One region of the Paenibacillus sp. 2TAB26 genome, then DNA from elsewhere that is predicted to be linked to it. Evidence: riboswitches for the same ligand, from Rfam matches in the RefSeq annotation. Region 1 holds a riboswitch; each other region holds the start of a gene.
What was found. Region 1 has a riboswitch for cyclic di-GMP ahead of AB4Z50_RS11490 (anti-repressor SinI family protein). Riboswitches for the same ligand answer to the same signal wherever they lie in the genome.

Region 1 (2,203 bases):
TACAAAAGCAAAATCACCGATTAGATACTTGGGTGATTCAACACCCCATTTTGCATAGGAGAGTAAAATGAGCTCTGCATCAGTCATTTGCATTCTACGATCAAGGTGTACGTTTAGTGATTCAAATAATTCATTACGGTTATCAATAATTGCATCTGCACTTATGACTAAACGTCTTTCCGAATCATAGTATGGATTGCATTCCCCGACAGATTCTGGTGTAATCCATTGATTATGGCATCCAACAAACACATTGTTCTTATTCCATGCTTGAGCTGTATTGCAAGGAAACCGAGATAATTGCTGCATCAGTCTATTCCCCTGATCTAACACATGGGCTGTCTGATCAACTTCATAAACGACTGCTATTGCGCTCATTCGTGCCTCCGATTTAGATAGCCAGCGTGTTCTTCAATCGAACGAGATGCGAGCATCATTGAATGTCTTTTAGTTCTTAATAAAGAACATATTTGAATAATACACTTGAAAACAGACGTTGTCAATCGTTTTTTCACCAAAATATCACAAAATAAAACGAAACATCGTTCTTTTATAAGAACAACATTTCGAAATGGGTTTAACCTTATTTTTTTCTAATTTAGACGTCATTTTATTTTTTATTCGTTAAAACTTACAAGCTTTCGCAATTAAGAATTATTCGTTATAATAGTGTTAGTCTACAACGAAGAGATAACGGGGGAGTTTGCTATGATCGGAGAACGTATTCAGATGCTGCGCAAGAGAAAAGGCCTATCCCTAACGGAGTTGTCGCAACGGGCAGGCGTCGCAAAATCTTACTTAAGCTCTATTGAACGAGGGCTCCAGCAAAATCCTTCGATTCAATTTCTCGAAAAGGTAGGCGCAGTATTAAACGTAACGGTTGAAGAATTTTTAAATAGCGATGAAAATAATGATCATAAAACTAGCAATCTAGACACCGAGTGGGCCGATCTAGTTCGAGAAGCAATGGCTTCTGGCGTAAGCAAAGATCAATTTAAAGAATTTTTAGAATTCAATAAATGGAAAATAAAGCGCGAGTAGCGCTTTATTCTCTTTTATACGGCTGTTTCTTGTATATCATCTTTCTTGCTTTCTTCAAGACATAGTAATACCTTTCTAACATCTTCCTTGCTAAACCCCAAAGAACGTGCATTCATGATTAATGCTACCCATTCCATATCTAAATCCTGATTATCCTCTGATTTTGTAAGTACCATTTTCCCATGTCCCCCATTCAATTTGGGACGGTTGCACCACTGACTCCATGCGTTTAAGGTGCCCAGATACTAAACGCATTTCAACGTCTCCCTATGCTTGTCATTCGTTTATAGATGTATTATAAATCACTCTAATTGCGTATGCTGTCGCTTCCTGTCTCACAAAATTGAAAGATAATTACATTTTTTGTCGAATTTATTTAATGATTGTTAAAGGGATCAGGGGAAGGAAACAGAGCCCACTAGATCAAATTAGGAGCTCTAAAATGTTGCTTCATTAACAGAGTTATCCGGTATATTATTTTGCTGCAAGTTCAGATTTCAACAGTGTATCTTCTTCATATCCATTCGGATTTGAAAATTGCCATCTCCACGTATCGCTGCACATTTCTTCTATTCCTTTTGTTGCAAACCAATTCAATTCTTCATTTGCCTTCAGTGTATCTGCATAACAAACAGCAATATCGCCAGGTCTGCGGCTAACGACCTCGTATGGAATGCTTTGACCAGTTACCTTCTCGAAGGCTGCAATCATCTCTAACACACTGTAGCCATTTCCAGTGCCAAGATTATATATATTCACATTTGATTTTCTACTCCTGTTTTCCAGTGCCTTTACATGCCCCTTTGCTAGATCTACTACATGAATGTAGTCTCTCACTCCAGTGCCATCCACAGTTGGATAATCATTTCCAAACACATGTAACTGCTTAAGCTTGCCAACAGCTACCTGCGATATGTAAGGCATTAAGTTGTTTGGCACTCCATTTGGATTTTCTCCAATTCGACCACTTTTATGGGCGCCAATAGGGTTGAAATACCTCAGGATCGTTATTCCCCAGCTGTTATCTGAACTAGCTAGATCCAGTAAGATTTGTTCTAGCATGAGCTTAGTCCGGCCATATGGATTTGTTGCTGAGAGCGGTGAATCCTCAATAATCGGAACTTGTTCGGGCCGTCCATAAACAGTAGCCGAGGAACTAAAC
Region 2 (2,203 bases), on a different contig from region 1:
ATAAGAGGCAGCTGGAGCTGTATGCCGAGGCTGGGGAGCTTGAATACAAGCCATTTTCGCTGCTCAAAATCGTATACGTAGACGGAAGCGAGCAGCTGCCAGCGTGGAAAACCTCGGAGATGTATCGTTTCCTCTCTGACGATCCATTCATCACGCTTGTTCTGTCTGATGCGGAGAGCTATGAGCTTGCAGAAAAATATTTCTACACGCTTACGGTAGACAATCATATGGAAGGTGTCGTGATTAAGCCGGAGATGCCTCAGCCGTACACGGTTCCCTATATGAAAGTGCGCAATAAGGAATACATGTCTATTATTTACGGTTATGATTATAGATTTCCGCACAAGTACAATAAGCTCATCAAGCAAAAAAATATTACGCAAAAGCTTCGTACATCATTTAACGAGTACCGGCTAGGACAGCATATGCTGGCGATTCCTTTTGCTGAAATTGCTCCAGAAAACGATGGATATCAAGCGGCTGTTGCGAATCTTTTGTTTGAGGTTGCCAAAGAGAAGGAAATAGATCCTAGATTGTAAATCATCAATATACCAAACCTCCCAAAATGGGAGGTTTTTCTACATCATTCGACCTATTATGAAATTGGTTATGGTATATATCGGAATAATATGGAATACTGGTATATGTAAAAAGTCCTAGTAAAAAGCAAAGTTGTCGAAAGACAATGACGCAAAGCCAACAGGCCTAAAGGAAATTTCCAAAGGTGGCTGGGTTGCCAAAAGGATGAGTGATAACATACCTATATCCTCTCCTTAAAAACTTCAGGTTACCGCCTACGTTATGAATAAGAGGGGATATTTAGCAATGAAACAAATGATTAAACGTTTTAATGGCAATGTTAATGTTGGTAGTTTTAATATTGTTCAAAAGTTAGCTAATTTAGGCTACTGGGAGTTTGACCATATTCGCAGAGAAGCATCCTGGTCGAATCAAATGTTCGAAATATATGGTATGAAATCTGATTTCTCGATGACGATTGAACAATTTTTTGAGTTCGTGCATCCCGAAGATCGTGAGCGCGTTAATGAGCAGTTCCACCTTGCAATTGAATCAAAAAAGGAAAGCGTTTCCGAGTACAGAATCGTTCGTCAGGGCGGTGAAGTTAGACATGTGGTGGAAAACATTACGTTCATACGGAATGCCGAAAACGAGATATTGTTGACGATAGGCATGATTCAGGATGTTACGGAAAATAAAAAAATACAGCATCGCCTCACACTAGAAGAGCAGCTTTATAAATCGATATTTGAAAACAATCCTGATGCTGTCTTTTCTTTAGACGCACAAGGGCGTTTTTTGTCATGCAATTCAGTGCTTGAGCAACTTTTTGGATATACGAAAGAGGAAATTATTAATGATAGTTTTCATAAATTTGTAGATGCCGCAGCGCTGGATAAAACGATTCAATATTTTGAGCAAACGGTCAAGACGCTGAATCCTCAAAACTATGATACGACAGGCATTACGAGAACAGGGCAAACGGTCGAATTTAATGTGACCAATATTCCAATCATTATTAATAAAAAGCTTATCGGTGTCTACGGCATTGCCAAGGATATTACGCAGCAAAAAATGATTGAGCAGTCGTTGACTGAGACCGAATTAAAATACCGCAGTATTGTCGAGCAATCCATTGTCGGTATTTTTGTCGCGCAGAAAAACAACTTCGTTTATTCAAATGATCAGCTCAATAAAATGTTCGGTTATGACTCCTTGATCGGTATGGATATTATACAGACGATTCATCCCTCAGACCGTGAAGCCGTCGTTAATCAGCTAACGAAGTTACAGGAGGGGCAGTCTTTATCTAATTTCTGCCACAGAGCCATTAAACAAGATGGGACGAATATTCATTGCGAAGTGCACTATAATCAAGTGTCAAATATGGGTGAGCAAGCGATCGTTGGCGTAGTCCTTGATATTACGGATCGAAGCAAGGCTGAGGAATTAAATCAATATTTGGCTTACCACGATTATTTAACGGAGATGCCAAATCGCAGAATGTTTGAAGACCAGCTAGATAAGCAGCTAAGGGTAAGCGAGTATTTTAAGCAGAGGCTGGCGATCATGCTGATTGACGTGGATCGTTTCAAATATGTAAATGATACGCTGGGGCATCCGATTGGGGATGAGCTGCTGAAACAAATCGCCTTCCGATTGATGAGCAATTTACGTGATGGCC
Region 3 (2,203 bases), on a different contig from region 1:
TGCTCACAGGTGTGGAAGGTGGTGTATTGTTAGGTGTGCTCTCAGGTGTTGGAGTTGGTGTAGCTGTAGGCGTGCTCTCAGGTGTAGGAGTTGGTGTAGCTGTAGGCGTGCTCTCAGGTGTAGGAGTTGGTGTAGCTGTAGGCGTGCTCTCAGGTGTAGGAGTTGGTGTAGCAGTAGGTGTAGTCTCAGGTGTAGGAGTAGGAGTTGGAGTAGCAGTAGGTGTCGATGACGGTGTTGGAGTAGGCGTAGAGCAGGTTTCGCCTTCATTCACAAGCGAAAGCTCTTTCTCCTTGCCCCAATGGATCTTCAGCGTATTAGGTACAGCTTGTGGATCAGTTGGGTTGGCAAGCTCCGTATTCGTTGAAAAGCTTATGGAACCTTTTCCAGGAATTACGCCATTTCCTGTTTGAGTGGAATTCGGGATTTCCCATGAATAAGAAACCGCAATGTCACTCTCGTTGCTTACTTTCCAAGCTCTTGTTTTACTCGGGTCGGCGGAGCAAGCCGTTTCAAGTTTGAGCTTAGCCGTATTAATAACTGCTTTTTGCACAGATTTATCTGTGGTTACTACGATCTGCTGGGTAGCCACTAAATCGGTGGTAAAGCCATCTAAGGTTAATTCTTTTAATGTATAGGTACCGATAGGCAATTCGTTGAATTGCAAAATACCGTCACTATTGGTAACACCGCTTTTGACTAATTTACCGTCTTTCCAAAGCTCGAAGGTAATGCCTACATGAGGAGCCCCTTCGACATCATTTAAATGTTTGTTGATGATGATACTGCCCGTACAGCTGTTCGAAAGCTTTAGATTCCATGCTAAAATTTTGTCGCCATGAGCGCCGGGTCCTAATGTCTTAATTAAATCTCCGCTATAGATATCTAATTGATAAGGCAAACATTTTGGAATGTTAATCGTAACGGAGTAAGTACCTGCTTTTGGATATATAATAGACTGCCCCTCAAAAAATGTTTGCTTGTTGTATGGAATGGTTGTATCGCCGGGTCCAGGTGCCCAGTCAGCAGGGCCTTCATAGCCGGAGAAGCTGACTCTAACACAGTCTTTTAGCGTCTGGAACGTAGCGGTAGCTGTTCCGTTATTATTGACTACGATATTGGAATGCGTGGCAATGACATCCTTGCGATCCGATGAATACTGTGGACAGCTATTCTCATCTACGAGAGCCGCAGCATTCGTACCTTGATTGCTATCACCTTCCGCCATGGCAAGGGAACTAAGCGACAACGAAAAAATTAATAACAGAGCCAGGGCTAAACTGATTTTTTTCCTAAAATAACGCATCTTTCACTCTCCTCTTAGATACGTAGTGGGGTTCCAAGAGGGCCGGTTACACTACTAGCTCCATATAATCCAAGTGTCCAATTGTAGATTATACTTCATCGCTTCCCTAGTTATTTTGATTGTGAAAATCCACTCTCCCTTTCTATATGCGTGCACCGGTTAGATATGCATGCTTTCATATTAAAATGATAACATGTATTGGAAATTGCTCAAGGGTGTTTCTTTGTCAGAAAATGACTAATAATCATCATAAAACAGGATATATTTTTGGCATAACACACATTTTGTCACCTTGTCCCTTGATTGCGGAACCAGTGGGCTCTTCATGGCATATAGTGTCACAAAGAGGAGGTGGCCGCCATGTTTGAACTTCTACTTCTTGTTATTGGCTGTTATGCTTTGGCTGCATTGTCGGTGCATCTGGCGTATCGAATTTGGCGAGGGCGCCAGCAATCCAGCAAGCATTATGTGCTCGTAGCTGACGTTCAGCAAAACAATATGGAATGGTATGTACGTTCGCTGTTTTCTTTCTCTCGGCGAATGGGAAAAAATGTTCGTTTGACGATCGTAGATCAAGGGGTTACAGAGGAGACACTGGCTATTGTTGAACGATTAGCTAGAAGGGGCGATGAGGTCAGGATTCACTTTAATGGATCTAATCCGCTGTCTGGAAGCGAAGACGGTAAGCGCTCTCAAACAGAGGGTGTGGATGGAACTCAGCTGCTATGGCTGCTCCAGGCAGAAGGAGTTGTGTCGCTTTCCGATCACGCGGTGCTAATTGATTTGCAAAATCCGACAGATTTGTCGAAAATGCCATTTTAGTATATACTCTACGGTAAAGAAATAGTCGGAGTGAAGCACACTCAATAACGCAAATGCGTTGTTGGGTGTGCTTTTTTT
Region 4 (2,203 bases), on a different contig from region 1:
AATGCCATATCCAACGGTAACAGCCTTATACGCGCTTTAAAAGCGATTTAACGAGAATGAAAGGCTTATTCTCATTGATTTTCGAGCCTTTACAAGCGTCATTCTCCGGCATATGATGAGTTCATATGAACTTGTAATATAGGAATGCAAGACGAATGCGCGAGGAGGAAGCGATATGGAGTCCTTTACGCTTACTCGAAAAGAGATGGCTTGCTTGCTGCTGGCTCTGGACGGAAAGTATAATTTGAAGCCACTGCAAGTGCTGCAAGCCGCATGGACCAAAACGCATCAATGTGACTTGGAGAAAGGCACGGGACTGCCTGCATTTATGTCTACGCTGCTGCCTCCAATTATTGAAAAGCTCATTAAAGGAAATGAGATTAAAGGCTTTTCACTACATGAAATTGCTGCGTTGGGCCAACTAATCGAATATTCGAATCTGTCGATTACCTCCATGCAAAACTGGGTAAAGCGAGATTTCAAACCTTATTTCGATTGTCCGAAAGCTGGGAAAAAATATTCTCTGAACCAAGCTGCGTTATTATTCATTATTGATGATTTAAAGTCAAATCTTGATTTTGAATCAATACGCAAGCTTTTTGAGATCGTATTCAAGAAACCAGAGGATGAAGCAGACGATTTAGTTGGGCCTATTGAATTATATGCATCTTATACCAGTATGTTTGAGGAGCTAGATGCGAATAACGATCAACTGCTCGACATTTCCGGTCATTTGAAGGAAAATCCGCATCAAGATTTATTGACAGAGCATGTCATTCGCTCTTCAGCGAATCAATTTGCAAGCAGATTGCCGAATTTAACGGAAAAACAATGGGAAGCGGTGCGAAATATTTTGCTCGTTGCGGTTATTTCCATCCAAACCTCCTATTTTCATTCGTTAGCAAGGCGTTATTGCAATGCAACCTTATTTTTAGCCACAGAATAAATATGGTTCAAGGGATGACAAATTCACTAAATAGTCCTATACTGGTTTAAGTTGTAAACTACAAAATAGACAAACTGAAAAAGGCAAACTTGTTGAAAGACAAGGACGCAAAGTTATGGGCCTAAGGTGTACGCACTATGGCTGCCAGACCGCCGGAAGGATAATAAGCTAACTGAGCTGTCCGCCTCCTGTGGCTGGATAGCTTTTTTTGTTTTCAGGAGACAGAGGAGAGAGCAAGCAGGATGGTTTTTAAGGATAGGATAGAGAGAGCAAAAATACTGTTTAAGAAATTGAGTTTGAAGAAAATAACGAGCAAATTATTGCTTGTTACCGCAATCATCACACTTTTTAATGTAGGCTCGGGCGTTTTGATTTATTTTCAAAATCATTCAGTAGCAACCTCAGTCGAAGGCTCAGAGGAATTGCAGCGTGCTGAACGCAATTATCAAGGTATATCGAATAGGCTGCTGAAAGTGATGCTTCTAATGGTAGATGCCATTGAAAATGGCAAAAGCGATGCAACGCTGATCATGAAGGATTTGGAAACGATGCCTGCCAACATCGATGAATTAGAGAAACAGCTTATCGATATGGATAAGAAATATCCGCCTGCAACGGAAGATGGTCCTTATTATGCGAATCAGGTTAATGTTCTTAAGCTTGCATTAGATAACTTGAAAGTGACGAATACAGATGTGAGTGGATTATCATCAGATGAGAAATCGCTCCGCATAAGCAATCTAATAAGCGTATATACCGTCATTCTAAGTTATTCCAACGATACAATGCACGAGCGTTTGACCGCAGACGCTAACGCGACGCAGAAGCTTCTCGATAAAGACATATCCAGTGCGAACCTTATTGTGCTTATAAATGTCATTTTGCTAGCTATTCTTCCTGCTATTATGATTTTTGTCATCTCACAATCGATTAGAACAGGACTTGTAGGCATTACAAAAAGAATTAAGCAGTATGGCAATAATGATTTTACAAGTCAAGAAAAACTCGTTCGCTCTGACGAATTTGGCGATCTTGACCACGCTTTGGCTAATATGGGCGATCAGCTGCGAGAAACGATTAAAGCTACGCTTGAAGTGAGCGAATCTGTGCTCCACATTTCGAATAATATGGATAATATGATTGGTATTAATCGAAAAGCATCAGAGGATGTAAATGGCCAAGTGGAGCTGGGCAGAAAAGTGTTGCTGTCGCAGTATGACGATGCTTCATCCATTTCGGCAGTTACGGAAGAAATCT

Region 2: linked by a shared signal. The riboswitch ahead of AB4Z50_RS07425 (EAL domain-containing protein) and the one ahead of AB4Z50_RS11490 (anti-repressor SinI family protein) in region 1 are both predicted to bind cyclic di-GMP.
Region 3: linked by a shared signal. The riboswitch ahead of AB4Z50_RS01140 (SpaA isopeptide-forming pilin-related protein) and the one ahead of AB4Z50_RS11490 (anti-repressor SinI family protein) in region 1 are both predicted to bind cyclic di-GMP.
Region 4: linked by a shared signal. The riboswitch ahead of AB4Z50_RS24015 (methyl-accepting chemotaxis protein) and the one ahead of AB4Z50_RS11490 (anti-repressor SinI family protein) in region 1 are both predicted to bind cyclic di-GMP.

What each region holds. Positions count from the first base shown of each region.
Region 1 covers NZ_JBFRGC010000009.1:41,180-43,382, forward strand. The annotation lists gene AB4Z50_RS11480 (asparagine synthase-related protein) at 1-378, opposite strand, end outside; gene AB4Z50_RS11485 (helix-turn-helix domain-containing protein) at 709-1,041, shown strand; gene AB4Z50_RS11490 (anti-repressor SinI family protein) at 1,056-1,217, opposite strand; cyclic di-GMP riboswitch class II at 1,236-1,317, opposite strand; gene galE (UDP-glucose 4-epimerase GalE) at 1,516-2,203, opposite strand, start outside.
Region 2 covers NZ_JBFRGC010000005.1:338,586-340,788, reverse strand. The annotation lists gene AB4Z50_RS07430 (metallophosphoesterase) at 1-539, shown strand, start outside; cyclic di-GMP riboswitch class I at 656-741, shown strand; gene AB4Z50_RS07425 (EAL domain-containing protein) at 826-2,203, shown strand, end outside.
Region 3 covers NZ_JBFRGC010000001.1:265,721-267,923, forward strand. The annotation lists gene AB4Z50_RS01140 (SpaA isopeptide-forming pilin-related protein) at 1-1,303, opposite strand, end outside; cyclic di-GMP riboswitch class II at 1,335-1,418, opposite strand; gene AB4Z50_RS01145 (hypothetical protein) at 1,664-2,125, shown strand.
Region 4 covers NZ_JBFRGC010000022.1:125,621-127,823, forward strand. The annotation lists gene AB4Z50_RS24010 (DUF1836 domain-containing protein) at 176-946, shown strand; cyclic di-GMP riboswitch class I at 1,019-1,103, shown strand; gene AB4Z50_RS24015 (methyl-accepting chemotaxis protein) at 1,243-2,203, shown strand, end outside.